DNA from 3 places in the Arthrobacter sp. 01T419 genome. Region 2 is predicted to be linked to each of the others. Evidence: predicted binding sites of a transcription regulator. Region 2 holds the regulator's gene; each other region holds the start of a gene.
What was found. The regulator HrcA, encoded in region 2, represses chaperone genes, less so after heat shock. The targets are predictions, from matches to a motif close to TTNGCACTCGNNNNNNNCGAGTGCNAA.
Positions count from the first base shown of each region.

Region 1: a site for HrcA is predicted at 1,377-1,403, ahead of AC1DLO_RS03645 (FmdB family zinc ribbon protein). Genes of this name have one in related genera too.
Region 3: a site for HrcA is predicted at 3,875-3,901, ahead of groL (chaperonin GroEL). Genes of this name have one in related genera too.

Region 1 covers NZ_JBFTQF010000002.1:4,232-17,070, forward strand. Annotated here, with positions in the region: gene galU (UTP--glucose-1-phosphate uridylyltransferase GalU) at 1-567, opposite strand, end outside; gene AC1DLO_RS03640 (5-formyltetrahydrofolate cyclo-ligase) at 687-1,292, shown strand; gene AC1DLO_RS03645 (FmdB family zinc ribbon protein) at 1,465-1,728, shown strand; gene cpaB (Flp pilus assembly protein CpaB) at 1,832-2,668, shown strand; gene AC1DLO_RS03655 (hypothetical protein) at 2,689-2,943, opposite strand; gene AC1DLO_RS03660 (AAA family ATPase) at 2,953-6,903, opposite strand; gene guaA (glutamine-hydrolyzing GMP synthase) at 7,031-8,635, opposite strand; gene AC1DLO_RS03670 (DUF3817 domain-containing protein) at 8,756-9,274, opposite strand; gene AC1DLO_RS03675 (SURF1 family protein) at 9,277-10,104, opposite strand; gene AC1DLO_RS03680 (PTS sugar transporter subunit IIA) at 10,214-10,702, opposite strand; gene AC1DLO_RS03685 (glycerol-3-phosphate dehydrogenase/oxidase) at 10,741-12,495, opposite strand; gene AC1DLO_RS03690 (GuaB3 family IMP dehydrogenase-related protein) at 12,600-12,839, opposite strand, start outside.
Region 2 covers NZ_JBFTQF010000005.1:341,481-350,911, forward strand. Annotated here, with positions in the region: gene AC1DLO_RS10650 (PhoH family protein) at 1-1,046, opposite strand, end outside; gene AC1DLO_RS10655 (GerMN domain-containing protein) at 1,453-2,358, shown strand; gene AC1DLO_RS10660 (16S rRNA (uracil(1498)-N(3))-methyltransferase) at 2,430-3,206, opposite strand; gene dnaJ (molecular chaperone DnaJ) at 3,209-4,339, opposite strand; gene hrcA (heat-inducible transcriptional repressor HrcA) at 4,401-5,414, opposite strand; gene AC1DLO_RS10675 (DUF3097 domain-containing protein) at 5,630-6,487, shown strand; gene AC1DLO_RS10680 (DUF4870 domain-containing protein) at 6,635-7,048, shown strand; gene hemW (radical SAM family heme chaperone HemW) at 7,084-8,313, opposite strand; gene lepA (translation elongation factor 4) at 8,377-9,431, opposite strand, start outside.
Region 3 covers NZ_JBFTQF010000006.1:125,372-132,041, forward strand. Annotated here, with positions in the region: gene AC1DLO_RS11900 (Ig-like domain-containing protein) at 1-133, shown strand, start outside; gene AC1DLO_RS11905 (uracil-DNA glycosylase) at 121-903, opposite strand; gene AC1DLO_RS11910 (DUF3263 domain-containing protein) at 1,060-1,395, shown strand; gene AC1DLO_RS11915 (LytR C-terminal domain-containing protein) at 1,445-2,065, shown strand; gene AC1DLO_RS11920 (cold-shock protein) at 2,204-2,407, shown strand; gene AC1DLO_RS11925 (ABC transporter substrate-binding protein) at 2,548-3,816, shown strand; gene groL (chaperonin GroEL) at 4,113-5,741, shown strand; gene AC1DLO_RS11935 (RNase H family protein) at 6,059-6,670, shown strand, end outside.

The sequences.
Region 1 (12,839 bases), on a different contig from region 2:
GCGAACGTAGCCATCTTCACCGATGTCCTCGATGTCCGCACAGCCATAGGCGCTGATCTGGGACGGCTCGACCTCAATGAGGGCTACGACGGATCCACCGGTCTTGTGCTGGACCTCGATCATGTCGCTGAGGAGAGTGTCCCGCGCATCAATGAGGTCGTCGCCTAGGAGGACAGCGAAAGGTTCGTACCCAACGTGCTGCTTGGCACGCAGAACCGCATGGCCCAAGCCTTTGGGGTCGCCCTGGCGGACGTAGTGAATGTCACCGAGGTTGCTGGTAGCCTGCACCGAATCCAGCTTGGTGGTGTCTCCCTTGGCCTCCAGGGTCGCTTCCAAGGCCGGCACACGGTCGAAGTGGTCCTCCAACGCGCGCTTGTTGCGGCCCGTGATCATGAGGACGTCATTGAGGCCCACGCTCACGGCTTCTTCGACAACATATTGGATGGCCGGCTTGTCGACTACCGGGAGCATCTCCTTGGGCATGGCTTTTGTCGCAGGTAGAAACCTTGTGCCGAGCCCGGCAACAGGGATTACGGCCTTACGGACGGCGCAGTTATTGGAAGTCACCGGACTAATCTAACGGAAGTGGCTGGACAATGGGCAAAAAGGGACACTGTTCGATGAATGGGATCATGCCGATCCTTACGGATCCGAGGCGCCGGACAGACGCGAGAACTGGAGCAAAAGTGACTTTGAAAGACGAGATCCGTCGGGAGAACCGCAACCGCCGCCTCGCCCGGACGGTGCAACAGCGTGCCGACGCCGGAACCGGGATTGCCCACCGCGGCCTCTCTTGGGCGGATGCTGTTTCCCACGGGAAACCGGCGACCTTCGCGGCCTACGTAGGAGTGGCTGCCGAACCGCCGACGATGCCGTTGCTTGAAGCACTGCATGCGGCTGGGCACAGGATTCTGCTTCCGGTCTGTGAACCGGGGCGACGCCTCAGCTGGGTGTTTTGGACACCGGAGACGACATTTGTTCGCTCAAGGTATGCCCCCATCGATGAGCCCGTAGGCGAACGATTCGACAGCGACGTCGTCAAGGATGCGACCGGAATCTTCCTTCCGGCTACTGCCGTCGACGAGGGCGGCAACCGCATTGGCCAGGGCGGCGGCTACTACGACCGGCTCCTCGACAAACTGGATGCAGACGGCCAGCGGCCCCCGACTGTCGCCGTCGTTTATGACGATGAAGTCCTGCCCGCAGGCACCATCCCTGCCGAACCGTTCGATAAACCCGTCGCAGAAGCCCTTACCCCTCTCCGCCTGCTCGGACTAGCCCGAGCTGGCTGAACCGGGCTGGCCGAACCGGGCTTCTGGGCAGTTTGTTCCCTCCGCCACATTCCCTGGTGGAGACCCCGACGTCGGATGATAGAATTGGCACTCAGGCCCTGGGACTGCTAATGGATGGAACAATCACCTTCGCAGTGCAGGACCTGTAGTTCGTCCCGGAGGAGGATCACAAGTGCCCACATATGCCTATGCCTGCAAAGACTGCGGCCATGCCTTTGACATCGTTCAGGCCTTCACGGACAGTTCCCTGTCTGACTGCCCCGAATGCCAGGGATCCTTGCGCAAGAAATTCAACAGCGTGGGCGTCGTGTTCAAGGGATCGGGCTTCTACCGCACGGACTCCCGGGACTCCAAGGGAAGCACCGTTTCGGCTGCTCCTGCCGCGCCAGCTGCATCCCCGGCTCCAGCGTCGGTTCCCGCGGCTGCCGCCAGCTGACCGCGGTTCTTCCACCCGGTTACCGCATTTCCGCCTGATCCGCTTTTCCACATAGCTCAATAAGGCCCTGTCTCCGGATTACTGGCCGGGTTAGCGTGGCAGCATGCCAGCAACCCCGTTTGTATCCCAAAGCCCCAGTTCAACGGTGCCTTCTTCGATTCCGGGCAATAGCCGCCTCGCGCCGGTCACCAAGGACCGCCCTCGCGGTGTTCCGGCTCTTCCACTGGGCCCTGCCCGCCGCCCCGGCAGTCACCGGAGGTATTCCAACCATCGCAGGTTCGGCAGCTGGCTGAACCGCAACCGCCGCCTCGTGGTGGCACTCCTGCTGTGCGTGGCCGCCGGGATCGCGGTCCACCAGCTGACTCCTGCCTCCGAACAGCGGGTGACGGTCCTCGCCGCGGCCCGGGACCTTCCGGCCGGGTCCACCTTGGCAGATTCCGACCTCAAACCTCTCGAAGTCCTTCCCGGCGGAGCTCCCGCCGGAGCGCTCACCTCTGGCACTGGACACAGGGGAAAGCAGCTTGCCTCGCCCCTTCAGAAAGGGCAGGTTCCCACAGACGCCCAATTCCTGGGCCCGGGTTTGCTGACCGGCGCCGGGCCCGCAACAGCAGCCGTTCCACTGCGCATGGCCGACTCCGCTTCAATTCAGCTTGTTTCGCCGGGCCAGTTGGTCAACGTTGTGCTCACGGCAGCTGATGGACTTGAAGGACCCGGCAAGAAATCCGAACTCCTGGCTGCAGCCGTCCCCGTTTTGTGGACGTCCGCACAAGGAGGCAGGGCGAGCCAGTGGCTCGGTACGAACGAGTCCGACGGCCTCGTAGTTGTCGCCGCGAATCCGCAGCAAGCCGAAATCCTCGCCGGAGCTTCCACCCGCGGAAAGTTGTTCTTTATCTTGGTCAATCCATCAGGCAACAGGCAATCCGAAACCCATGCCGGATAGCCCGGATCATCGTGGAATGTTCAGCCCCAGTGTGGAGGCCTTTGCTCCTTCAGCCAGGCGTCGTGATCGTAGCCGGGCTCGTCACCCCAGCGGCGCGGATCATCCTCGGAGGCCTTCTTGGGCAAAATGCCTTCTCCCACAGGCTTGTGCTCCGGTGCGGGCTTCAATTCTGTTTTCTCCTGCTTGTCCAACTCCGTGTTATCCAGCTCGGTGGCAGCCTCTACTGCATCACTGTCCGCGGGGTATTTGGCTTTTGTGCTCTTTCTCTCCGCCATTGCGCTTCCTTACTGGATAGCTGGTCCCAGGCCTGGACCTTGCGTACCGCCAAGTTCGGCCTGACCCGGCTCCGCCTGACTACCCCGTCCTGCCTGTGTGCCCGGCCCTGCCTGTGTGCCCGGCTCCGGCTGACGATCCAGTTCCAATTGTTCAACATCCATGTCCAGGAATCCATGCTCGACGGCGCCAAAGGAGGGCGCAACGGGCTTTTCGAGTCCAAGATAGGAACCGATGCGGTCCGCACAAGACGAGGGGTCCGTGAATACTTCGATGGTCCACAAAGACATGTAACGCCAGCCGAGGCGTTCCAGGAGCTGGGGCCGGAGCCTGCTACGCTCCCTAACGCTCATGCGGCGGTATCGTTCCGTGCCATCCGATTCAATGGCCACCGGGGTGGGCATTTCGGTGTCATCACGGCCGATGGTGTGCACGGGATCGGCCGCCGCGGCGATGTCCAGCGCTCCGTCGTAGTGATGCCACACGCGGGCTCCACGAGCACGGAGCCGCTCGCCCAGATCCGCTACCAGCGGATCCTCACCGAGCGCCTGCTCGCTGGCCGCCGCCCTGGTTGCCGGTGTCCCCAGATCCGAATTGCCCGAGAGTTCGCGATCAAGGAGTTCATGGAAATCAACCGCTCCATGAGCCAATCGGTCCAGATCCAGGTCCTCAGGACGGAAGCAACTCAGGACGTGCAAGGATCTGCGCGAGCGGGTCATTGCCAAGGCAAACTTGTTACGGCCGCCTTCGGCGGACAGGGGGCCGAAACTGTGCAGCGCGCGGCCATGTGGAGTGCGCCCGAAGCCGAGGGAAAAGATGATGTGGTCGCGAACCAATCCTTGGGCACGCTCCAGATCCACCACGCGGAAGGACTCTGCACCTGCGTTGAAGAAACCGGACAACAGAGGATAGTTGGGCAGCTGGAGCCTAATGGCTTCGCCGATCCTTGCAGCATGGCGCAGGCTTGCGGTCACCACAGCGAGCGAGGTACGGGGCCGAAGCCTGGCGTGTTCAAAAACCAGATCCACCACACGGTTCACTTCTGCTGCAACCGATTCCACGCCTTCGTGATCCGAACCTGGCAGTCCGGTACCGTCCGGGATGTACTCAACCACAACCGAACGGTCGAGACCGGTGACGGATTGGCCATCCGGCAGTCGACGCAGGCCACCATCGTAGTAATTCTTGCTCAGTTGCAGGACCAGATCTTCATCAACAGCGCGGTACACCCAATTCAGTTGCCAAGTCGGCAAGACGCGGGCCAATGCACTGAAGGCACTGTCAACCGTGTCCTGGCTCGTGACGCCTGCCAGGGGAGGCTCCACGGCCACGCTAAATGTGCGGGCGTTGGCAATCTTCGCGTCGCCAAAGGCAATCACTTGTTCGGCCCGGGCGATGGCCGGCAGCACAGCCTGCAAAGACGTGCTCTCGGCATCAAGAATCACCACTGCGTCGAACTTCTGTTCGGCAGGCAACAGCCCGGTCAGCAGGTATGGGCTGATGGACCACACAGGCACCAGCCGGGAAACCAGAGCCGGAGCCTGGGCGCTGAGCGCCGAGAGGGTAACCCGGCCGTCCTTGATCAGATTCCGCAGGAGCTCTGCCTGGCGGGGATGTTCCGCGATTCCGGCCCGCCACATTTCGGCAAGCGTCCACCTCAGCCTGGCTGCACCGCTGGCAATGTGCGCGTGATCCGCCAGGCGGTACTCGGCTTCGAGACGGCGGAGGGAATCGCCGTCGGACATGGCAAGGTAGTCGTCACCGCTGATCATGGCTTCCAGGGCAGACTGCCACCAAGCCAGCTCCAGTTCCGCGCCAACGGATTCGGCAGGGACTTCCCGACCTGCCAAATCCGCGAGGAGTTCGCCGAGTCCGTGCTCACGCATGTTCTCGACCAAAAGCGTACGCTCCGGCAGGGTCTCCAGAGTTCCCGTATCCGCGACAAGACGCTCAAGGCGCGCCATGAGAACTTCGTAGCGGGTCGCGTGAAGGTCGCCGCCGTCGGCCGTGTGTTTGAGGCAATCGCCCAGACGACGGAGCTCCCGGTCCAATTCCCGGTACGTAGCGCCCAAATCCGCGAGCCCGGATGGCACGGCAGGATGACGCTGCGTGGTGGCGTACTCAGCCCAAAGGGCCCGCTGCTCCTGAACGAGTGCCAAGGAACTGTGCAGATCCGCAATGTGGACACCGGGCCGGACGTATTCTTTGGCCACTCTTCGCAAACGGGAGCGCTGCATCGACGGCATTTCGAGGCCCCGCTCGCGACGCCATGCGGAGGTGGCGGTAGCCGAAATCAGATCGTGGACCGGCCGGTCGAAGATATCCGGGGTGAATTTGTCCAGGCTCTCCCGCACCGCCATCAACAGCTCAAGTTGCGCGCCCCATTCGGCGAAGTTCGCCCCGAGGCGGATTTCGGAGTGCTCTGCAACCTGGTTCATCCGTTCCCGCAGTTTGGGGAGGTGCTCCGCGGCGGCGCCAGCCAGTTGCTGGGCTTCTTCCGTCTCCTTGCGCGTGACCAAGCGCGCACCGTACCAGGGGCTCGACGTCGACGCCCGGCTGAAACTGCCAAGTTCGGCAGCGCGGCGCAGTCGTCCAGCCAGCTCGGCCCGGTCTTTGATATTGTCCAACACGCTGCGCTTCAAGCGCACGGTAGTGGCGGGGGCAGGCTGGATGGAGGTCAGCTCCGCGAGCGACTGCATTGCCTGATAGGGCGAGCACCCCCAGCGCTGGCGAACATTGTGCAATGACGCGACATGGTCCATGAGGGCATGACGGTGCTCAGTCAGGGTCTTGTGAAGATTCGCAAGTTGAGGTTCCAGTGACTTCTCGTTGCGTATGATCGCGCTGACCAGCTGTCCCTTGAGCTGCTGGGCCGTGGCACCATTGCCCGGCCTGAACAGCATCGACTCAAGGCCAAGGGCTTCAAAATTGCTGGCGAGCCCGTTGAGGCTCGCACGCCGGTCGCCCACCACGAGCACTGATTTGCCCTCGTTGACAAGCGCGCCGATGGCATTGATTGCAGTTTGGGTCTGGCCGCTGCCTGGCGGGGTGCTTACCACGAGCGAATCGCCTGCCCGGACTGCATCCACGACGTACTGCTGGTCAGCATCCGCATCAAGGAGCAGCGACTCCTCGGCAGGCTCGCGCTCGTCGAGGTTCGGGAACCGCCCGGACTTGATCGGTTCAGGTTCAACGTTCCCGCCGTTGGCAGCTTCGAACAAGGATGCGACGACGCTGCTGTTTTCGTTGATCCAGGGGTCGTCCAGATTCCCGGACAAATCCGCCAAGGTTGTTATGAGGAGATTGGGGGTTACTTCGGCACCTGGGATCGGCTGCACCAGCGTCGCAAGACGGTCAAGGACTGGTTGGGGATCGAGGCGCGCGGTGTTGTAGGCCATTCGGCTCACCGCATTGACGTCGAACACAATTCCATGGACGGTCTTCAAGTGCCGGACCAACGCAGGGTTGATGCCCGCTTGTTCCGTGAGTTGCAGTTCGTAGTCATCCTCGCCGGGCCGCGCTGTGAGCGAAATGGCTGCCAACATGACGGGAGCGGAAACGCGCTGGGGTTTTCCTCCGACGGCGGATGTCCAGACGACAGTTCCGCAGGACAGATACCCGGCGTCGATCCCCCGGTCGTTGCCCAATTCGAAGATCTTCGAGCGAAGGTTCCTGGCTGCACGCGCGGCAACAAGATATTGCTGGCGATCCCGGATCAGGGTAGAAAGACGGGTTCGGCGTCCGGCGAGGAGCTGCGCGAGGCCTGAAGGGTGGCCGTTACTAAGGTCGATCGAACCTTCCGGCGTCTTGACGAAGCGCAGCATAGTGTCCGCGCCAGTCACAGGTTTGAGCCCCGACAGCCATTTCCGGAGCTCTGCAGAGCTCTCTTCGTGGCTTTGACCTACTGACACCGCTGCCTTCTTTTCTGTTCTAGCTCGAGACGACTTGGACCAAATCGGCATACTTTCGAGGGTAGCGGGAATCGACCTGCAGTCCGCACCGCAACACTGGTGGAAAGGCAAATTACCCCTGATTTCAGGGGAAATGCAAGGTGACCGGCCTCTGGAAAGAGACCGGTCACCTAGAACGCTATTCCCACTCGATGGTTCCCGGTGGCTTGCTGGTGACGTCCAGTACCACGCGGTTGACTCCATCTACCTCGTTCGTGATCCTGTTGGAGATCCTAGCGAGGAGGTCGTAAGGGAGCCTCGACCAGTCAGCAGTCATAGCGTCCTCGGAAGAAACGGGACGCAATACGATCGGGTGCCCATAGGTACGTCCGTCACCTTGCACGCCGACGCTGCGGACATCGGCGAGCAGCACCACCGGCATCTGCCAGACGTCGTTGTCGAGACCGGCCGCCGTGAGCTCGGCACGCGCGATGGCGTCTGCCTTGCGCAGCAGGTCCAAACGTTCCTTGTTCACTTCTCCGACAATGCGGATACCGAGGCCCGGACCAGGGAACGGCTGGCGTCCAACGATTTCCTGCGGCAGGCCCAGCTGCGCACCCACGGCGCGAACCTCGTCCTTGAACAGGGCGCGGAGCGGCTCAACGAGCTCGAACTGCAGGTCCTCGGGCAAGCCTCCCACGTTGTGATGGCTCTTGATGTTCGCAGCACCTTCGCCTCCGCCGGATTCGACGACGTCCGGGTACAGGGTGCCCTGGACGAGGAATTTGATGCTCTCGCCTTCGGACGCGGCCTCGGCAATGATGGCCCGCTCTGCTTCCTCGAACGCACGAATGAACTCGCGGCCGATGATCTTGCGCTTGGTTTCGGGATCGCTGACTCCGGCCAGGGCGGACAGGAAACGCTCCTGCTCATTTGCCACATAGAGTTTCACGCCGGTTGCAGCAACGAAGTCACGCTCGACCTGTTCGGCTTCGCCTTCGCGCAGCAAACCATGGTCCACGAACACGCAGGTGAGCTGGTCACCCACGGCGCGCTGCACAAGGGCTGCGGCAACGGCCGAGTCGACGCCTCCGGAGAGGCCGCAGATGACCTTGGAATCACCGACCTGCCGGCGGATTCGATCAACCTGCTCTTCGAGGATGTTGCCGGTGGTCCAGTTGGGCTTCAGGCCGGCTCCGTCGAACAAGAAGTTCTCCAGAACCTGCTGGCCGTGTGCCGAGTGCTTGACCTCGGGGTGCCACTGCACGCCGTAGAGGTGCTTTTCCTCGTTCGCGAAAGCGGCTACAGGTGCACCGGCGGTGGTCGCCAGGACTTCGAAGCCTGCCGGGGCAACATGCACGGAGTCTCCATGGCTCATCCAGGTGTTCTGCGAGTCAGGGGTGCCTGCAAGGATGGAGCGGGCTTCGCCAACCGTGGTGGCTTCGGTGGCGCCGTACTCGCGCAACCCGGTCTGTGCGACCTTGCCGCCGAGCGCGTTGGCCATGGCCTGGAAGCCGTAGCAAATACCCAAGACCGGCACGCCGGCCTCGAAAAGGTCTGCGCCAACCCTCGGGGCACCCTCGGCATAAACGCTTGAAGGACCGCCGGAAAGAATGATCGCTGCCGGGTTCTTGGCCAGAAGCTGCTCGGTGGTGAAAGTGTGCGGAACAATCTCCGAGTACACATTCGCTTCACGGACGCGGCGGGCAATCAGCTGCGCGTACTGGGCACCGTAGTCAACAACCAGCACCGGCTTCTGGGAAGTCTGAGCTTCAGAACTGAAGGGTGCGGTGGGAGTAGTCACCGTAACAGCCTACTTTGCCGGGATGCCCCGGTGCACCTTGAAGCCTGTCGTGAAGCCGGGAATCAGCCCACAAACCGTCCCGACGTTAGCGATCTCACAATGCCCGCCGGGGCGGGCCCGTCAGTAACGCTTGGATGCCTGCGGATTGGCGGCTAGTTCGGCTTCTACCTCCGAGTGGAACTTCTTCTCCACAATGAAGGACATCAGCGGGACAACCCCGCCCAAGGCAAGCAGGATGAGCTTCGTGAACTGCCAGCGCATGAGCGACCACAAACGGAAGTCCGAGATGAGGTAAACCACGTACATCCAGCCGTGGACGATCAGCACCGTCACGGAGACGTTGACGCCGCCAAGAACCGCCTTCGACTCGGCGTCAGCGAAGCCGAAACCGAAGGGCTGCCCGGTGGCCGCGTTGGTGCCGCCGGCAAAGAGGTATACACCGAACACATAGCGTGCCACGAGCTCGGCGCACAGGAGCAGGAGCATGGTGCCGGTGAGGTAGGCCATGACCTTGTAGAACTTCAGTGCGGAGCGGATCTGGGCCGTGGTTCCGCCAAAGCGGCGCTTCTTTGCCGGGGTCGGCTTCGCGCCGGACTCTCCGGACTGTTCGGGTTGGATGGCCGGTTTGGGCTCAATCATGGCTATACCTGTTCTGGCTTGGTAATTGCTGGCAAATCGTCTGACGGGAATTCGTCGTCGGGCTCTTCCTCTTCGAGGGTTCGCCGGTAGTCATCGGCCACCATTCGCCACCAGATGTAGAGGGCGAAGCCCGCAAAAACCACCCATTCCACGGAGTAAAAGAGGTTGAGCCAGTTGATCTGCTGGGTAGGTGGCTGGGCCGGGATATTGAGGGGCTTCAGCTGCTCCGGAAGAGCGAGGGCCTTGCCTGCGGACACTTCCGACGTCGCGGCGACGAAGCCCGGGTAGCTTGAAATTTCCCACGTGTTGATGAGTTCCGCGACCGAAACCGCGGACGCGCGGTCCGCTCCGGCGTCGACGTTTGGCACTGGCGCCTCGGACGGCAGAAGCCGCCCGGTCAGTTCAATAGTGCCCGACGGCGGCGGGCTGGCTTGGGCGGGATCGGGGACCCAACCGCGTGCTACGGGAATCCAGGTCTTCGGCGAAGCGCCAACGCCGTGGAGAACGGGAGCACCGTCAACCGCAAACGCGGTGACTACCCAGTATCCCTTTTGCCCAGCGAGCAGGCGACCTTCCACAAGGACTTGCTTGGCGGGGTCGTAGCTGCCTTTCGCACTGACCATCTGGTCCGATACGGAACCAGGAAAGAAGGTTCCCGGCTGCAGGACACCGGTAAGCGGCTTGACTTGCTCCGCCGAGGGATCAACTGGCGCATCACTCTGAGTGGATCTGCCGAACTGCCACTGGCTGAGCAGCACGAACACCCCGGAGAGCAGGAGCGCGAAGACAAGTCCTGCGATCCAGCGGGGCTTCAGAGCGGTTTTCAACACCCCTTAACCGTACTTCGTCAAGCTGTAGAACAGCTAAACGAGCCCAAGAGTGGGGCAGCAGGGTCCCTACGTGGCGCGGAACGCGACACGAAAGGGCCTGCCCCAATCTCTAGTGGTCGAAGAACACCAGGCTGGAGTTGATCAGTTCGGCGATGACTTCCGGATCGTGGGCGCGCCGGAGGGACTCCCGGAACGATTCCTTGGAGAGTGACCGCGCCAAAGTGGCAAGGACTTCCAAGTGGTCCGAGAACGAACTAGCCGGTGTGGCGATGAGCAGAACCAGGGTGGCGGGTCCGTCGCTGGCGCCGAAGTCCAGGGAGTGCCCGAACTTGGTAACCCCGACGGCGATGGAGACCCGCGAAACAAACTCACTGCGGGCGTGCGGCAACCCGATGCCGCCTGGGAGCCCCGTGGCGAGTTGGTGTTCGCGCGAGTTGACGTGTTCGAGGAAGCCTTCGAGGTCCGTGACACGCCCGGCCGCATAGAGCCGTTCCGCGAGCTGGCCCGCGGCGTCTGTCTTGTCGACCGCTTCCATCTCCAGGATGACGGTCTCCGGCGTCGTCAGTTCGGCATCATACGGGTCCAGTGGTTCCGCCAAGTCGTTTCCCTCCAGTGTGCCCAGCCAACCCAGGGCGCTCAGCGCAGGGGAACGATGTCATCGACGCCCATGCGCGCAGCATCAGCCGATTCGTCGTCGGGCTGCTGTTGGCTGAGCCGTTCAGCTTCCACCCGGGCCAGGTAGTGCTTGATTTCGCTTTCCCGCTGCGCGTCGCTCCAGCCAAGAATTTCTCCCATCAGCTTAGCGACAACCGGGACCGCGGAAACACCTCTGTCCCACGACTCGATCGATATCCGGGTGCGCCGGGTCAGCACATCGTGGACATGACGAGCGCCCTCATGGGTCGCTGCATAGACAACCTCTGCCGAAAGATAGTCGTCCGCGCCAGGGAGCGGCTCAGCCATGGCCGGATTGTCTTTGATGATGGCCAAGACTTCCGGGGCCATGGAGCCATAGCGGTTGAGCAGATGTTCCACCCTGGCGACGTGGACTCCGGCCTCATCCGCGGTTCTCCCCCGGCGGTTCCACGCGGCTTTGAATCCCTCGGCGCCCAGGAGCGGGATGGTTTCAGTGCAACTCGCGGGTACGCGCTCGTCCATGGCGCGGGTCGCTTCGTCTACGGCGTCCTTCGCCATGACCCGGTACGTGGTGAACTTGCCGCCAGCAACCACTACCAGGCCTGGAACGGGGTGTGCCACGACATGTTCGCGTGAGAGCTTGGCTGTGGAGTCGCTCTCCCCTGCCAGCAGCGGACGGAGTCCGGCGTAAACGCCTTCAACGTCCTCCCGGGTCAGGGGCCGTTTCAAGACTCGGTTGACGTGCTCAAGGACGTAGTCGATGTCCTTGCTGGACGCGGCGGGGTGGGCCTTGTCCAACTTCCAGTCGGTGTCCGTTGTGCCGATGATCCAATGCCGCCCCCAGGGAATGACGAACAACACGGATTTCTCGGTCCTCAGGATCAATCCCACCGTGGACTGGAAGCGGTCGCGAGGGACCACGAGGTGGATGCCCTTGGAAGCACGGACCTTGAGCTGGCCGCGATCCGTGACCATTGCCTGGGTCTCGTCGGTCCAGACGCCGGTGGCGTTGAGCACTTGCTTGGCGCGGACCTCAATGATGCTGCCGTCTTCCTGGTTTTCCACCTTCGCACCCACCACACGTTCACCCTCGCGCATGAACGACACAACGCGCATCCTGTTCACGGCATGCGCTCCGTAGTGTGCCGCGGTGCGGACGAGGTTGACGACCAGCCTGGCGTCGTCAACCTGTGCGTCGTAGTACCGGATGGAGCCGACGAACGCGTCGCTCTTGAGGCTCGGAGCAGCCCTCAGTGTTCCGCGCCGGAAGAGGTGTTTGTGCATGGGGACACCGCGGCTGTGCCCTGAGGTAAGGCCAAGTGTGTCGTAAAGGAAGATGCCGGCACCCACATAGGGCCGTTCCCAAAAACGCCGGGTCAACGGGTACAGGAACGGGACCGGCCGGACAAGGTGCGGCGCGATTTGTTGGATCAGCAGCCCTCGCTCCTGGAGAGCCTCCTGGACCAGCGCAAAGTCGAGCATTTCCAAGTAGCGCAGCCCGCCGTGAATCAGCTTCGAGGACCTCGACGACGTGCCTGAGGCCCAGTCCCGGGCCTCGACAATGCCCACGGACAACCCGCGGGTCACTGCGTCCAAGGCCGCCCCGGCCCCGACCACGCCTCCGCCGACAATCAGGATGTCGAGTTCCTTGCCGGGCTCCATGGTGCCCTTAAGTACCTCGATGGACCTGGCCCGCGCCTCCGGGCTTAACGCACCGGCATCATTCCTCTGCGAACCATCTGCAACACTGCTCATCGGACGCCTCCCATCGCACAAAGCCCGTAGTCCCCCACACTACTTCTTGTGCGCGGGCTTGGGCAGGGTTTTCACCCGAAGGCTAAGGTGGCCCGGACAGCAGCCTACTGACCCGAGTACGGCGAGACGACGACGTCGACCCGCTGGAATTCCTTCAGGTCCGAATAGCCTGTTGTGGCCATTGAACGGCGCAGCGCGCCGATCAGGTTGGAGGTGCCGTTGGTGTGGTGCCCCGGCCCGAAGAGCACTTCCTCCAGCGGTCCAACGGTGCCGACGTTGACCCTGTCGCCTCGTGGCAACTCGAGGTGGTGGGCTTCCTGTCCCCAGTGCCAGCCCTTGCCTGG
Region 2 (9,431 bases):
GCACGCACCCGGTGCTTTTCGTCCCAAATGCTGTAAGCGGACACAATATCCGCGACCAGCCGGTGCCTGACCACGTCGGAAGCGTCCAACATCGTAAAGTTCACGCCGTCGATCCCAGTGAGGATTTCCTGGACGATACGCAGGCCCGACGTGGCGCCGAAGGGCAAGTCCACCTGGGTGATGTCCCCCGTGACGACCATCTTGGAACCAAAACCAAGCCGCGTGAGGAACATCTTCATCTGTTCCGCAGTGGTGTTCTGGGCCTCATCGAGGATGATGAATGCATCGTTGAGCGTGCGGCCGCGCATGTAGGCAAGCGGCGCCACCTCAATAGTTCCGGCAGCCATGAGGCGCGGGATCGACTCGGGGTCCATCATGTCGTGCAAGGCGTCGTACAAAGGACGCAAATATGGATCGATCTTGTCGCTCAGCGTTCCCGGCAAAAAGCCGAGGCGCTCTCCCGCCTCGACGGCGGGCCGGGTGAGGATGATGCGGCTGACTTCCTTGAGCTGGAGTGCCTGCACTGCCTTGGCCATTGCCAGGTACGTCTTACCGGTGCCCGCCGGGCCGATCCCGAAGATCACCGTGTTGTCGTCTATGGCGTCAACGTAGCTCTTCTGGTTCAGCGTTTTGGGGCGAATGGTGCGTCCGCGGCTGGAAAGAATGTTGTGGGTCAGCACTTCCACGGGATTCTGAAGGGACTGGCTGCGCAACAAGGAAACGAGCTGCTGGAGCACGTCCGGGGTGATAACAGTCCCCTTGCCGACCAAGCCGCGGACTTCTTCCAGGAGTCGCATGATCCGGGGAACATCGCTGGACGGGCCGCTGAAGGAAAGTTCGTTGCCACGCACATGAAAGTCGACGCCGGGGAACTGGGCTTCGATGTAGCGCAGTGCCTCGTCATGGCTGCCAAGGGTTTGAACCATCTGATCAGAGTTGTCGAAGACAACAACTTCCGTGCGGGCGCCTGGGACTGAGTGCGGGAACTCGGCCGGACCTGTGTCAACGCTGCCGGCCCTGGGCCGCCCGTTCAATGATTCTGTCATAGTGCTGGCCTTGTGGCCTGTGCTCCTCCGGCTTGGTGATGTCCATCGATTTACTCCGATGTCCGTTCGCTGGATGGGCGCAGGATCGCGGGCCTCGGATTGCTTTCAATCCTACGCCAGCCATTGTCCGGCATGGTTCCAGACCATCCCGGGGGCAGGGCCGCAGGCCGCCAATTCCAACGTCTTTTGTTTCAACTCCGCATCGACCTCGTATCAATAGCATTGCAGTTGCCCGGCCGGGTATCGAATAGCCGGTCAGCGCGGCAGGGACTATGACAAGCTGATTTATGGGCAAAAATGCCCTGGGCCCGGTCCGCGGGCGCACGACTCCCCGCCTGACAGCGGGCCGAACACGAGCAGGATTCCAACTATTACCAGGCCAGCCGGCATTCCACAGGACACACGCATGCGGAGACGTTCCGCCATGCTTGTGACCACGCTGACGGCTGCCTTGTTTCTTTCGGGTTGTGTTGCCGACCGCTCGGAACAGGCATCGACGACGCCGCTCCCCAACCCGACCGCCGCCCTGCAGGCGGCACCCGCTACCAATGCGCCGCTTGAGACAACTCAGGCGTCAAACAAGATTCCGGTGTACTGGATCGGACGAAGCGACACGGATATCTTCTTGTACCGCGAATTCCGTGACAACCCAGGCAACGAGAACCCGATCACCACCGCGCTGCGAATCATGATGTCGCAGAAGCCGTTGGATCACGATTTCTTCACGCCATGGCAAAATCCAAGCAACCTTGCGACGTCGATTTCCGGAAAGAACGTGGTCACGGTCGATATCTCCCGCGACGCGTTCAATTCCAACCTCGACTCCGGAATGGCGCAGCGAGCGGTCCAGCAACTCGTTTACACCGCTACTGCCGCTGCGGCGAGTTCAGGCTTGATCGACTCCGGACAGCTGATCAAGGTGACCATCCTGGTAGACGGGCACACGGACTACATGGCGTTCGGTCAGGTCAAGCTCGGTGATCCGATGGTCCGGGACGCAACTATGGTGGCACCTGTCTGGATCATTGACCCGCAGGAGGATCTGACTCTGCCTGCCGGTCCAGTCAAGTTCAATGGGCGCAGCACGGACCCGTCGAAGAAACTGCATTGGCAGATCCTCCGCGAGAACTCAAGCGGCGAGAAGACATCGTACCTGGCGGGTCAGACCACCGCCTCGACCGTGCCGGGACAAGGCGGTGCTTTCACCTTCACTGTGGGCCTCGGAGCGGGACGCTACGAATTGCGCGTTTCCATAGTGGGTCCCAACGACAACGACCTCTCCACGGATACCCGTTCCTTCAACGTCCGCTGACCAGGTACGTGCGCCTCGTGTTACGCGACGGGCTCGGCGACGCGGGCAATTGCGCCACGCCAGCAGCTTTCCTACCAGCGGCCCAATATGTCACTGGCCAGTACGACGGCGGCCGGGCCCGCCGTCGATGAGCGAAGGACGTGGTGCCCCAAGAGAGCGGTGACAGCACCGACGTCGCTCAGTTTGGTCACTTCGCGCGGCGAGATGCCGCCCTCCGGCCCCACGATGAGCAGGACTTCGCGCGCAGCTCCGGAATCCCCGTCGGAAAGCTGATCCTGCCACCACTCCAGGACCTCCCGCAGCGGGCGTTTTGCGTCCTCGTGCAGGATGATCGCCAGATCAGCAGCGGCAACGGCCGCCGCCAAACCGGAGCCGTCGACTGCGGCACGCACCTCGGGAATCCACGCGCGCCGCGCCTGTTTGGCGGCTGCGGTGGCCACCGATTGCCACTTCGCATGGGCTTTGGCGGCCCGCTCGCCCTTCCAACGGACAATGGAACGTTCCGCCTGCCATGGGACCACCGCGTCGATTCCGAGCTCCGTTGCCGTCTCGACGGCGAGCTCATCGCGGTCGCCCTTGGCCAGGGCCTGGACCAAAACGAGACGAACCATCGGCAGGTGCTCCTCCAAGACATCGGAGGCAAGAACTTCAAGGTTTCCCTGGCTGGACGCGGCCACTGTTCCGGTAAGCCGCTTTCCGGCGCCGTCGGCTATGTCGACCGCCTCACCGACTTCTAAACGCTTGACAGTGATAGCGTGCCTTGCCTCAGCGCCGTCGAGCACGAAGATGTCGCCCGGCCCGAGCCCGTCAAGCGTTCCGGCGGCCGTGAAAAATACGGGGTTGCTCACCGCTACAGGTTACCGAGCTTGTCCCGCAGCTTCGCAAACATACCGCCGCTGGCTACGAGCTTGCCCTCGGTGAACTGCTCGCCGCGCAATTTGGCCAGTTGGCGCAGCAACTCTTCCTGCGCGGCGTCGAGCTTGCCGGGCGTCTCGACGTGCAGGTGCACCTTGAGGTCTCCCCGGCCATAACCGCGGAGATGGGTGACGCCCAGTCCGCGCAAGGTGATGACCTCGCCGGACTGGGTCCCGGCCTTGACGTCGATCTCCTGGGCGCCGTCGAAAGTATCGAGCTGAAGCTCGGTACCCAGGGCCGCGGCCGTCATGGGAACGCTCAAGGTTGCGTGCAGGTCGTCGCCCTCACGAATGTAGGTGGAATCAGTGTTGACCCGAATCTCCACGTAGAGATCACCGGAAGGACCGCCGGCAGGACCCGCTTCGCCTTGCGACGACAACTGGATGCGCGTTCCGGTCGCCACACCACCAGGCACTTTGACGGTCAGCGAACGGCGGCTGCGGATGCGGCCCTGGCCGCTGCACTCGTTGCACGGATCCTTGATGATCGTTCCGAAACCTTCACAGGAACCACACGGTGCGGACGTCATGACCTGGCCCAGGATGGAGCGGACTGCACGCTGGACCTGACCCGAACCGCCGCAGATGTCGCAGCGCTCCGGGTGGGTGCCGGCGCGGCAACATGAGCCTTCGCACGTGGGACAGACCACCGCAGTGTCCACTTCAAGCTTCTTGTTGACTCCGAAGACGGCCTCACGCAAATCGATGCGGACGCTGATCAGGGCGTCTTGGCCGCGGCGCATACGTGATGCCGGTCCTTGCATGCCGCCACCACCTCCGCCAAAGAAAGTGTCGAAGATGTCTTGGAACGCGAATCCCTGGCCCGCATAGCCTCCACCGAAGCCGTTGTCGGTACCGTTCTCGTTACCCGTGGCGTCATACACGCGGCGCTTCTGGGGATCGGAGAGGACCTCGTAGGCGTGGGTCACGGCTTTGAATTCCTCGGCGGCGCCTTCCCCCGGGTTCACGTCGGGATGCAGCTTACGGGCGAGCTTGCGGTAGGCCTTCTTGATCTCCTCGCCGGTTGCTTCCGGTGAGACGCCCAGAACGTCATAGTGGCTGCTCAAAGTCGGTATCTCTTCCTTGTTGTAACTGCGTTTCTTGCGAGACGGGTTCCGGCCGGGGCCGTCAGCCGCCCAGAATACGGGAAAGGTAGCGTGCGACGGCGCGGACGGCCGCCATGGTGTTGGGATAGTCCATCCGGGTAGGTCCAAGAATGCCGATCTTGGCGCTACTGCCTGGACCGTAGCCGGTGGCCACCACCGATGCTTCGGAGAGACCGTCGTAGGGGTTCTCACGGCCGATGCTCACGGTGACTCCACGGGGGTCCTCCGCCATGTCCGAGAGCAGGCGCAACATGACCACCTGTTCCTCAAGAGCTTCGAGAACCGGTCCGATGCTCAGCGGGAAATCCACGTTGGAGCGGGCCAGGTTAGCCGTGCCTGCCATGACCATGCGTTCGTCCCGGCTCCTGTCGGCCAGCCTTTCCAGACCATGGGCAAGGACGCCTGCAAGGCCCCGAAGTGTTGGCGGGCACAGGGCAACTACCGACGGCAGGACCTGCGGCATGAGGTCAAGCTGCGAGCCGGCGATGCTTCCAAGGAAACGTCCGCGTAGGGCCATGAGGTCATCGTCAGTGGCATCCGCCCCTGCGTGCACCACGCCCTGTTCCACTTTGCCGGTATCCGCGATAAGTACCACCAGCACCTGGCGCGGAGCCAGAAGCACGAACTCAATGTGCCGAACCCGGGCGCGGCTCAGGTGCGGGTACTGCACGACGGCGACCTGGTTGGTCAGTTGGGACAGGAGCCGAACGGTGCGCTCAAGGATGTCCTCGACGTCGTCGGGTCCCTCAAGCAGCGAGTGGATGGCCCGACGTTCGGCGGCCGAAAGCGGTTTGACCTGGGAGATACGGTCGACGAAGAGGCGGTAGCCTTTGTCCGTGGGGATGCGGCCGGCACTAGTGTGCGGTGCGGCGATGAGTCCTTCTTCTTCCAAAAGGGCCATGTCGTTGCGGATGGTGGCGCTCGACACTCCCAAATGGTGCCGTTCGACCAAGGCTTTGGATCCGACGGGTTCGCGGGAGTGAACGTAGTCCTCCACGATGGCGCGCAACACTTCAAGCTTGCGTGGTTCGCTCACTGCCCACCTCCATTCAACCGCCAGTGCTGAACAGTTCCTACTCAGCGACCTGATATTCAATAGTTAGCACTCAACATGCCCAAGTGCTAACAAGTCTAGTATGAGCCACCACGTTGTTAGCATTGGTACCGCTCGCGGCGAACATGATTCCCGCGCGGTCCCGTGGAATGTCCAGGGCCGTCATTGATCCCCTAGCGCAAAGTGGTGTGAAGACCGTGTCTTACGACAATTGGGGCCCGCAAGATCTCTCCTCCCCTGCCAAGCGGCAGCTGCCGGAGGTGCCCGTTGAACGCGGGATGGTTCTCGAAGACGTGCAGTCCGGTTGGGTCGGGGCCGTGACCAGGGTCGAAAAGTCCGGCGGCATGCACATCGTGGTGCTGGAGGATCGCCGGGGAAAGAACAAGTCATTCCGGCTCGGCTTTGGATTCCTGCTCGACGGACAGCCAGTGAAACTTCTGCCACCCGCGCCACGCGCGGCCGCCGTCGTGGCTGCCGGGCAAGCAAGCCGCACAGCATCCGGATCCGTCCGGGTAGCCGGCCAGCGTGCCCAAGTCGCCAAGGCAAGCCGGATCTGGGTGGAAGGCAAACACGACGCAGAACTGGTGGAGAAGGTCTGGGGAGATGACCTCCGGGTGGAGGGAATCGTCGTCGAACCCCTGCATGGCGTGGACGACCTCAAGGCGGCGATTGCCGAGTTCTCTCCCGGCCCGGGCCGCAGGCTCGGGATCCTCGTGGATCACCTGGTGCCGGATTCGAAAGAGTCGCGGATCGCTGCCGACGCCATGACGCTGCCCGGCGCGCCAGGAAACGTCCTGATCGTGGGCCATCCCTATGTGGACGTCTGGCAGGCCATCCGTCCCAAGGTCCTGGGGATCGAGCAGTGGCCCACCATAGCCCGAGGCACCGATTGGAAGACCGGCATCCTGAAGTCGTTCGGCTGGCCACACACTACGGCCGAGGACGTCGGGCTTGGCTGGCAGAAGCTTCTCGGCGCCGTCCACAGCTACGCGGACCTGGAAGCCTCCCTGCTGGGTCGGGTGGAGGAAGTGATCGATTTCCTGACCGTGCCGTGACGGCGCTTTGCAGATTCGCTTCGCTTTCACGGCGGCTCCAGCGCAGTTTCCCCGGCCTAGGGTCAGGGAGTTGGTCCGCTGATCGCGTGCCGAGCAAGTATTCTGGGACAGCAACACTGCACCGATAGATACTCGAAGGAAGAAACTGTGGCAGACAACGCTCCTGACGAACGGGACGGCGCTTCGGGCCAGTCCCAGTACCACGGCGTTCCTGCCAATGCGCTGCCCTTGACGGCCTCCGAAGACCGGCAGTGGGCCACCCTTGCGCACTTTGGCGGAATCCTTGGCTGCGTGCCTTCGCTCCTGATCTACCTGATCTTCCGCGACCGTGGCCCGTTCACGGCACAGGAATCGAAAGAGGCGCTGAACTTCACTTTGCCGCCAACGATTGCCGCAGTGCTCGCGAACATCCTGGTCCTGCTCCCGGTGGTTGGAAACCTGTTCGCGGTCGTGGCCACGGCCATCTGGGTCGCTGTGACCTGCTTCTCGGTGTCTGCCGGCATTCGCGTCAACCACGGACAGCCGCACCGCTACCGTTTCAACCTGCGCTGGATCAAATAGCGATGGCGCGCAGGGCAGCCGCCCTCGTCAGTTCGCTACTCCGGGAGGATGCGGCGGACCACGGCATCAGCCAATAGCCGCCCCTTGAGCGTCAGTACCAGCCGTCCTTGGAAGGCTGCCGCAGGCTCCACCAGGCCGTCGGCGATGAGGCCCGCCACGGCATGGCGGCCGACCTTGTCGAGGGCATCGACCTGGAGCCCGGTGCCGAGGCGTGCCTCCAGCATGATGCGTTCCACTTCCCGCGTTCCGGCGTCGAGGGTTTCGCGCCCAGCGGCAGGAGAGACACCTTCACCGAGCCTGTTTGCATATGCGGTGGGGTGTTTGACGTTCCACCAGCGGACTCCGCCCATATGGGAATGCGCTCCGGGTCCGATGCCCCACCAGTCATCTCCCCGCCAGTAGGCAAGGTTGTGTTTGCAGGCCTGCTCGGATGTGCGGGACCAGTTGCTGACCTCGTACCAATTCAGCCCGGCTGCGCTGATCAGTTGATCGGCGAGTTCGTATTTGGCAGCGTGGTCGTCGTCGTCAATTCCCGGAACTTCACCGCGCCGGATCTGGGCGGCCAGCTTAGTGCCTTCTTCCACGATCAGTGCGTAGGCGCTGATGTGGTCCGGTTCGTAGGACAGGGCTGTTTCAAGGGAAGTCTGCCAATCCGCCATCGACTCACCGGGAGTTCCGTAGATGAGGTCGAGGCTTACCGCAAGTCCGGCGTCGCGTGCCCATTGGACCACCAACGGAACCCGGTTGGGCGTGTGGGTGCGGTCCAGAACCTTGAGGACGTGCGGCACCGCCGACTGCATGCCGAAGGAAACCCGCGTGAAGCCGGCATCAGCCAGCAGCTGGAGCGACTCGGGGGTCACCGAGTCTGGGTTGGCTTCAGTGGTGACTTCGGCCCCTGCTTCGATGCCCCAGTGCCCGACGGCGGCCATCAGGATGCGTGCCAGATCTTCAGCAGGCAGCAGCGTCGGTGTGCCGCCGCCGAAGAATACCGTGCTCAGGGGGCGATGCGGCAGCCCGGAGGCATCCATGGCCCGGACGGCGAACTCCACTTCCGAAATCGCCGTAGATGCGTAGGCGTCCTGGGATGCGCCGCCTCCAAGCTCTGTGGCGGTGTAGGTGTTGAAATCGCAGTATCCGCAGCGCACAGCGCAGAAGGGTATGTGGACGTAGAGTCCGAACTTGCGTGACTCTACACCGTCAAGCACCTGCGGCGGCAAGAGGCCGTCCGCAGGCGCCGGGTCTCCGAGGGGAAGGACACTAGGCACAGGACCCCCCGTGTGCCCGTGCCCTACGTGCCGGTCCGGACGTGTGTTGGGCGAAGAGCCCCATTACTTCTTGGCCTTGTCCTTGGATTCGTCAGTGGTCAGGGCTGCGATGAACGCTTCCTGCGGAACTTCCACGCGGCCCACCATCTTCATGCGCTTCTTGCCTTCCTTCTGCTTTTCCAGAAGTTTGCGCTTACGGGTGATGTCACCGCCATAGCACTTGGCAAGGACGTCCTTGCGGATGGCACGGATGCTTTCGCGGGCAATGATGCGCGAGCCGATGGCCGCCTGGATGGGCACCTCGAACTGCTGGCGGGGAATGAGCTCCCGCAGCTTGCCTGTCATCATGACGCCGTAGGCGTAGGCCTTGTCCCTGTGGGTGATGGCGCTGAAGGCGTCAACCTGCTCGCCTTGGAGCATGATGTCCACCTTGACCAGGTCGGCAACTTGCTCGCCGTCGGCCTTCCAGTCCAGCGAACCGTAGCCACGGGTCTTGGACTTGAGGATGTCGAAGAAGTCGAAGACGATCTCGGCCAGCGGCAGCCGGTAGCGGATTTCCACCCGGTCCTCGGACAGGTAGTCCATGCCGCCCATGACTCCACGGCGGCTCTGGCACAGTTCCATGATGGCGCCGACAAACTCGTTGGGAGCCAGGATGGTGGCGGACACCATCGGTTCGCGGACCTCCGAGATCTTGCCGGTGGGGTATTCGCTGGGGTTGGTGACGTGGATGACCCGCTTGTCCTCCAGCGTGACCTCGTACTCCACGTTGGGAGCGGTGGAGATGAGGTCCAGGTTGTACTCGCGCTCAAGGCGCTCACGGGTGATTTCCAGGTGCAGCAGGCCGAGGAAGCCGACGCGGAATCCGAATCCCAGAGCGGCCGACGTCTCCGGCTCATAGACGAGTGCGGCGTCGTTGAGCATGAGCTTCTCCAACGCGTCACGAAGCACCGGATAGTCCGTGCCGTCCAAGGGATACAGGCCGGAGAAGACCATGGGCTTGGCGTCTGCATAGCCGGCAAGGGATTCCGAGGCAGGCTTGGCCAGATTGGTTACAGTGTCCCCCACCTTCGACTGGCGGACGTCTTTCACGCCGGTGATCAGGTAGCCGACCTCGC
Region 3 (6,670 bases), on a different contig from region 2:
AACCGTGAATTTCCCGACGGCGAACGGGACCGTTGAGCTGCCGTGTGCAGGACACCTTGACTCCGCAAAGGGTGAGTGGCTTTCCGTTGAAGTCAGGGGAGTTGCCAGCGCCCCGAGGATCTACGCCTGGTAGGCAGAAGGGATCGGTGGAAGCTCCCAGATTACGGGACCTGCGCCTTGCATACGGAGCAGGGCGTTGGCCCGGCTGAACGGGCGCGAGCCGAAGAAACCCCGCGATGCGGACAAGGGACTGGGGTGCGCGGAGGTGATCGCAGGGGCACCTTCAAGCAAAGGCTGCACCGCTTCGGCGTCCTTGCCCCACAGGATCGCTACGAGCGGACTCTGCTGCCCGGCAGCTGTGCGGCGACGGGCGACGGCGGTGACTGCCGCCGTCGTGATGGCCTCCCAGCCTTTGCCGCGGTGTGAGCCGGCGGCGCCGGCCGCGACGCTCAGCACCCTGTTCAGCAGGAGTACCCCTTGGTCTGTCCATGCTGAAAGATCGCCGTGCACCCGGGGCGGCACGCCGAGATCGGATTCCATCTCCCGGTAGATGTTTGCAAGGCTGCGGGGGATGGGCCGGGTTTGGCCGGAAACCGCGAAAGAGAGCCCGACGGCGTGTCCCGGCGTCGGGTAGGGGTCCTGCCCCAGGATCAGCACCTTGACGTCGGCAAGCGGCTGCCGGAAGGCGCGGAGGATGTTCGACGCCGCGGGCAGCACGTGGGTGCCGCGGGTAGCCTCGCCCGCCACGAAGTCCAGCACGGAACGCAATTCGCCCTCGACGCCGGAAAGCGCTTCGGCCCAGTCCGGGGCCATCAGATCCTCCAGGGCCTTTCCCGGAAGTGCCTCGAATTCGGGGGAGTGATCCTCGGATTCAAGCTGGAACAACGCTTCTTCGCCTACCACCCAGCCATTGTCCCTGCACTTGGGGTTTGTAGGAAAGCGATCCCGCGGGACGGCTGTGACTCCACGGGAAGGCGGCGAGGCAAATGACATCGATGTTATTCGCCCGTTACCATGGGGGTGGGACAATTTTCAGTCAATGCGTCGAAGGAGTGTGTCGTGGCAGAACCCGCGCGGGAACCCATGGCGTCCGAAGCAACTGGATTGGTGCTGGAAGACCTGTCCACCGGGCTCCGCAGTGATTCGCCTTTGGGCGAGCGTGAGCAGCAGATGCTCGCCTTGGAGAGGCAATGGTGGAAGTACGCCGGGGCCAAGGAACAAGCTGTCAGGGAGCTCTTCGATCTCTCGGCGACCCACTACTACCAGCTCCTCAATGCTCTCATCGATACCGAGGAAGCACTGGCGCACGATCCCATGCTGGTCAAGAGATTGCGTAGACTACGTATGTCACGTCAGAGGGCACGCACGGCGCGCCGCCTTGGTTCTGACGCGTAAAGCACACGCTGATCCCCCAGCAAGCAAGCAGCAAGGACAAGGCCCCACCATGACCAAATTTGCCCGGGATGAATTCGACCGCGTCCCGCAGAGCTCATCGCGGCAGGGTGTCCACCGGCTCGTCGCCTCCGCCTCCCGTCCCGCCCTGTGGCCGGTGCTTCTCCTGGGTGGGATTGCGCTGGCTGTGGGCCTCGTTGCGTTCCTTATCCTGCCCAAGCTGGGGTTCACCTCCTCGACGACGCCGCAAGCTGCCGTCACCGCTGACGCTTCCAAGCAAAGCCCCTCGGCATCCGCTCCGGCACAGTCGGCAAGTGCTTCTGCGAGCAGCCCGGCCGCCGGCCAGCCGAGCCCCAGCGACACTCCTTCCAGCACGCCGACGCCCACCACTGCGCCGTTGGACAAGACTGCCGTAGTAGCGGTCTACAACGGCACCACCACCAGCGGCCTGGCTGCCCGGGTGGCCGGCGTCGTGCAAGGCGGCGGCTGGCCGCTGTCCACCGTCGCAAACTGGGGCGGCATGCCTCAGCAGACATCGTCGGTCTTCTACAAGGGCCCCGCCCAGAAGGGCAACGCTGAAGCTCTCGGCAAGCTGTTGGGCATCGCAAACCTTGTGGACAGTGCCGAATTCCAGCAGCCCGTGGTTGTCATCCTGGGGCCGGGATACAAGTAGAACTCGGTTACGCCTCAATAACATTGCAGCCACCCATACCCCAGGTTGCGCTACTGCAACGTGACTGTGGTTACAGTAGTTGTGAGCTGGCCCGGAGATCCCGGAAGCCGGCCACTGCTAGTTGAAAGTGTGGGGATCATGGCTTTGGGAACCGTCAAATGGTTCAACGCCGAAAAGGGCTACGGATTCATTACCGTGGATGAGTCCGGTGACGAGATCTTTGTGCATTGGTCCGCTATCCAGATGGATGGCTTCCGTGCGCTCGAAGAAGGACAACGGGTCGACTTTGAACTGGGCGAGGGCCAGAAAGGCCCGCAGGCAGAAAGCGTGCGGCTTATCTAGTGGGTGTTGCGGCAACAAGGCTGTCCCGGCCCTTTCGAGCGAAGCCCTTTGAAGCAGAGCCCTTTGAAGCAGAGCCCCTTGAAGGGCGCTGGTTTCGGTTAATTTCGCTGGCGGCGCCACTATTCGCAGGGTGTGCAGCCTTGGCCCTGGGCCTCGCCGGATGCTCCGCCCCCATCGGCAACGCCAGGCTCAGCTCCGTTACCGCGAGCGGCGACGGCGTCCTGCGCATCGGCGTGATCCTGGACAATGCCGGTAGTTCCGCCTTCCTCAACGAGTCCGAGTTGGCAGCCGCCAAGTTGGCTGTCAAACAAATCAACGACGCAGGTGGATACAAGGGCCACCCCGTCGAGTTGCTTCCGGCATCGGCGGTCAGTGAAGGCAGCAGCGCTAGCCAAGGGGCCAGCGCAGCGGCCTTCACTGCCGACACTGCGGCGCAAGCCAAGGCGTTGCTTGCCGCACACGCCGACGTCGTGGTGGGGCCCACCGATTCCAGCCATGCGCCCGCCGCTATCGATGTGATGGCTCCCGCCCGGATTCCGCTTATCTCGCCGGCCAACACCGCCTCCGGACTCAGCAGCTACAGGAGTGGCGGATTCTACTTCCGCACCTCGGCCACCGACGCCGCGCAAGGAAGCGTCCTGGCGAAGCTGGCCCACGATGCCGGCGCCAAAAGGCTTTCGGTCCTGCACGAAGCCGGGGACTACGGCACACGCGTCTCCGGAGCGGTCATGGACGCTGCCCGCAACCTCGGAATGGATGCCGTGTCCAACGTGGAATTCGCGGCCGGCAAAGCAGCTCCGGCTGCGGCGAGCATCAAGTCCGGCACGCCGGACGCCGTCGTCGTGGTTGCCCGTGACGGTGCCCAGGGCGCCCTGGCGGAGCTTCTCAACGCGGGGCTGAGTGGCAAGAAGCTGCTCTTGAGCGACGGTGCCATTCGCCAATACGGAACCGCGCTCGGTGCCGGTGGCCTCGACGGTGCGCGCGGAATTCTTCCAGGAGTCTTCCCGAGTGTGGAGTTCCAGGCCGGGCTGACGGGGATCGACCCCAAACTCAAGGACACGACGTACGCAGCTGAAACGTACGACGCCGTCACTCTCGCGGCGCTTGCCGCTGCGGCCGCGAACGACGACGCCGGAGCCTCGATCGCCGCATGGCTCACCACCGTGTCCGGCGGGATCCGTCCGACGTCGGGTGATACGGCGTCGAAAGAACGCACATCCTGTGCGTCATACAAGGATTGCGTCGAGGTGCTGAAGGGGGCCAAGCTCCCGGACTACGACGGTGAGTCCGGAACCATCGGATTCGACGCCAACGGGGACGTTACCTCGTCCAATTACATGGTCTTCACGTACGGTGCTGACAACACGGCGCGGGTGAGCGGCAAGGAGACCGCCTCTCGGACTCCGTGACGGGCTTGTGCCCGTAGCGAATTCCCTTGGCGTGGAGAGCAGTTTCCGGCTCTTCCTGCTTGCACTCTCCTCGGGTGAGTGCTAATTATTGATTAGCACTCTCAAGCGCTGACTGCTAATTCTTCGCGGCTCCGGCCGTATGGAAATAGTGGCGGTGCCTGGGGAACAAAGAAAACCTTGCTGGGGTGAGGTCCGGAGCACGCGGCGTACAGAGGCCGAATGTGAAGGATCGTCCGTCGCGGGCACCGCAGTGAAGGCACCTTCTTAACGACTGTCCCGAAAGGACTACCGCCGTTATGGCCAAGATCATTGCATTTGATGAAGAGGCACGCCGCGGTCTCGAGCGGGGTCTTAACATCCTCGCCGACGCCGTCAAGGTCACCCTCGGCCCGCGTGGACGCAACGTCGTCCTCGAAAAGAAGTGGGGCGCCCCCACGATCACCAACGATGGTGTTTCCATCGCCAAAGAGATCGAACTGGACGACCCGTTCGAGAAGATCGGCGCCGAGCTGGTCAAGGAAGTTGCCAAGAAGACGGATGACGTCGCTGGCGACGGCACCACCACAGCCACCGTTCTGGCCCAGGCCCTGGTCAAGGAAGGCCTGCGCAACGTAGCTGCCGGCGCCGACCCGCTGTCCCTCAAGCGCGGCATCGAGAAGGCTGTTGAGGCAGTCATCCGCGAGCTGCTCGCCTCCGCCAAGGAAATCGAGACCAAGGAAGAGATCGCGGCCACGGCTTCCATCTCCGCCGGCGACTCCGAAATCGGTAACCTCATTGCTGAAGCCCTGGACAAGGTCGGCAAGGAAGGCGTCATCACGGTCGAGGAGTCCAACACCTTCGGCCTCGAGCTTGAGCTCACCGAAGGCATGCGCTTCGACAAGGGTTACATTTCCGCTTACTTCGTCACCGACGCAGAGCGCCAGGAAACGGTCCTCGAAGACCCGTACATCCTGATCGTCAACTCCAAGATCTCCAACGTGAAGGAACTCGTTGCGGTCCTGGAGAAGGTCATGCAGTCCAACAAGCCGCTGCTGATCATCGCCGAAGACATCGAGGGCGAGGCCCTGGCCACCCTGATCGTCAACAAGATCCGTGGCACCTTCAAGTCCGTTGCCGTCAAGGCTCCGGGCTTCGGTGACCGCCGCAAGGCACAGCTCGCCGACATCGCCATCCTCACCGGCGGCCAGGTCATCTCCTCTGAGGTCGGCCTCAGCCTCGAGAACGCAACCCTCGAACTGCTCGGCAACGCCCGCAAGGTTGTTGTCACCAAGGACGAGACCACCATCGTCGAAGGTGCCGGCGACGCCGACGCCATCGCCGGTCGTGTTGCACAGATCCGTGCCGAGATCGAGAACTCCGACTCCGACTACGACCGCGAGAAGCTGCAGGAACGTCTGGCCAAGCTCGCCGGCGGCGTTGCAGTCATCAAGGCCGGTGCCGCAACCGAAGTTGAGCTCAAGGAACGCAAGCACCGCATTGAGGACGCAGTCCGCAACGCGAAGGCTGCTGTTGAAGAAGGCATTGTCGCCGGTGGTGGCGTTGCCCTCATCCAGGCCGGTGCCAAGGCATTTGCCAACCTGCAGCTTGAAGGCGACGAAGCAACGGGCGCCAACATCGTCCGCGTTGCCATCGACGCTCCGCTCAAGCAGATCGCTTACAACGCTGGCCTCGAGCCGGGCGTTGTCATCGACAAGGTCCGCGGCCTGCCGTCGGGCCACGGCCTGAACGCTGCAACCGGCGTTTACGAGGACCTGCTGGCTGCCGGCGTCAACGACCCCGTAAAGGTCACCCGCTCGGCTCTCCAGAACGCTGCCTCCATCGCTGGTCTGTTCCTGACCACCGAGGCCGTTGTTGCCGACAAGCCGGAGAAGAACGCTCCGGCCATGGGTGGCGGCGACGACATGGGCGGCATGGGCGGCTTCTAAGCCCCCGCGCTAGCTCACTAGCCACACGTACGACGGCGGTTCCCACTTCAGGTGGGGGCCGCCGTCGGCGTTTAACACGCTCGCTCACGTTTGTCGGGTTTGGGGCCGTCGCTCGCTCACGTTTGTCGGGTTTTGGGCCGTCGCTCGCTCACCTCTGGTGCAGGAGGGTTTGGGAATTGGGCGCTAAACCTGCAGGAGGGTTTGGAGTTTCGGGCCCATATGTGAGCGAGCGTCGTGGGGGAGGGGTGTGACTGGGGCGCGGGGGCCTGAGAGCTTTGAGGTCTGGAGTGTCGGGGTGGTCTGGCAGGATGGAAACCATGACGATTATTGCTGCCGCCGATGGTTCTGCCCTCGGCAATCCCGGGCCCGCTGGTTGGGCCTGGTACGTGAACGACTCTTGTTGGAGGGCTGGCGGGTGGCCGCACGGAACCAACAACCAGGGCGAACTCATGGCGGTGCTGGACCTCTTCCGATCCACGGCACACGTTCCCCACGAAGAGCTGAAGATCCTCTGCGACAGTCAGTACGTCATCAACTGCATCACCAAATGGATGCCGGGCTGGAAGCGCAAGGGATGGCGAAAAGCCGACGGAAAGCCCGTCTTGAATGTCGATCTGCTCAAGGAGATCGACCAAGCCATCATCGGCCGCAAGTACACGTTTGAGTGGGTCAAGGGCCATGCGGGCCACGACCTCAACGAGGCTGCCGACGATCGCGCCCGTGCCGTCGCCACGGCATTCCAGCAAGGAACTGCCGCTCCCGGCGGACCAGGTTATCCGGGAGCCGGCGAAGCCGCACGGCCCATGCCCCTTGACGGCTCTGCCCGCCAGACCGGGCCCTCGGCTCGCGCAGTACCCGTGGAAGCGCCCTTCCTTTTTGACACCGCCGACGAAGATGCTAACGCCGACGAAGATGCTGATGCGTCGGAC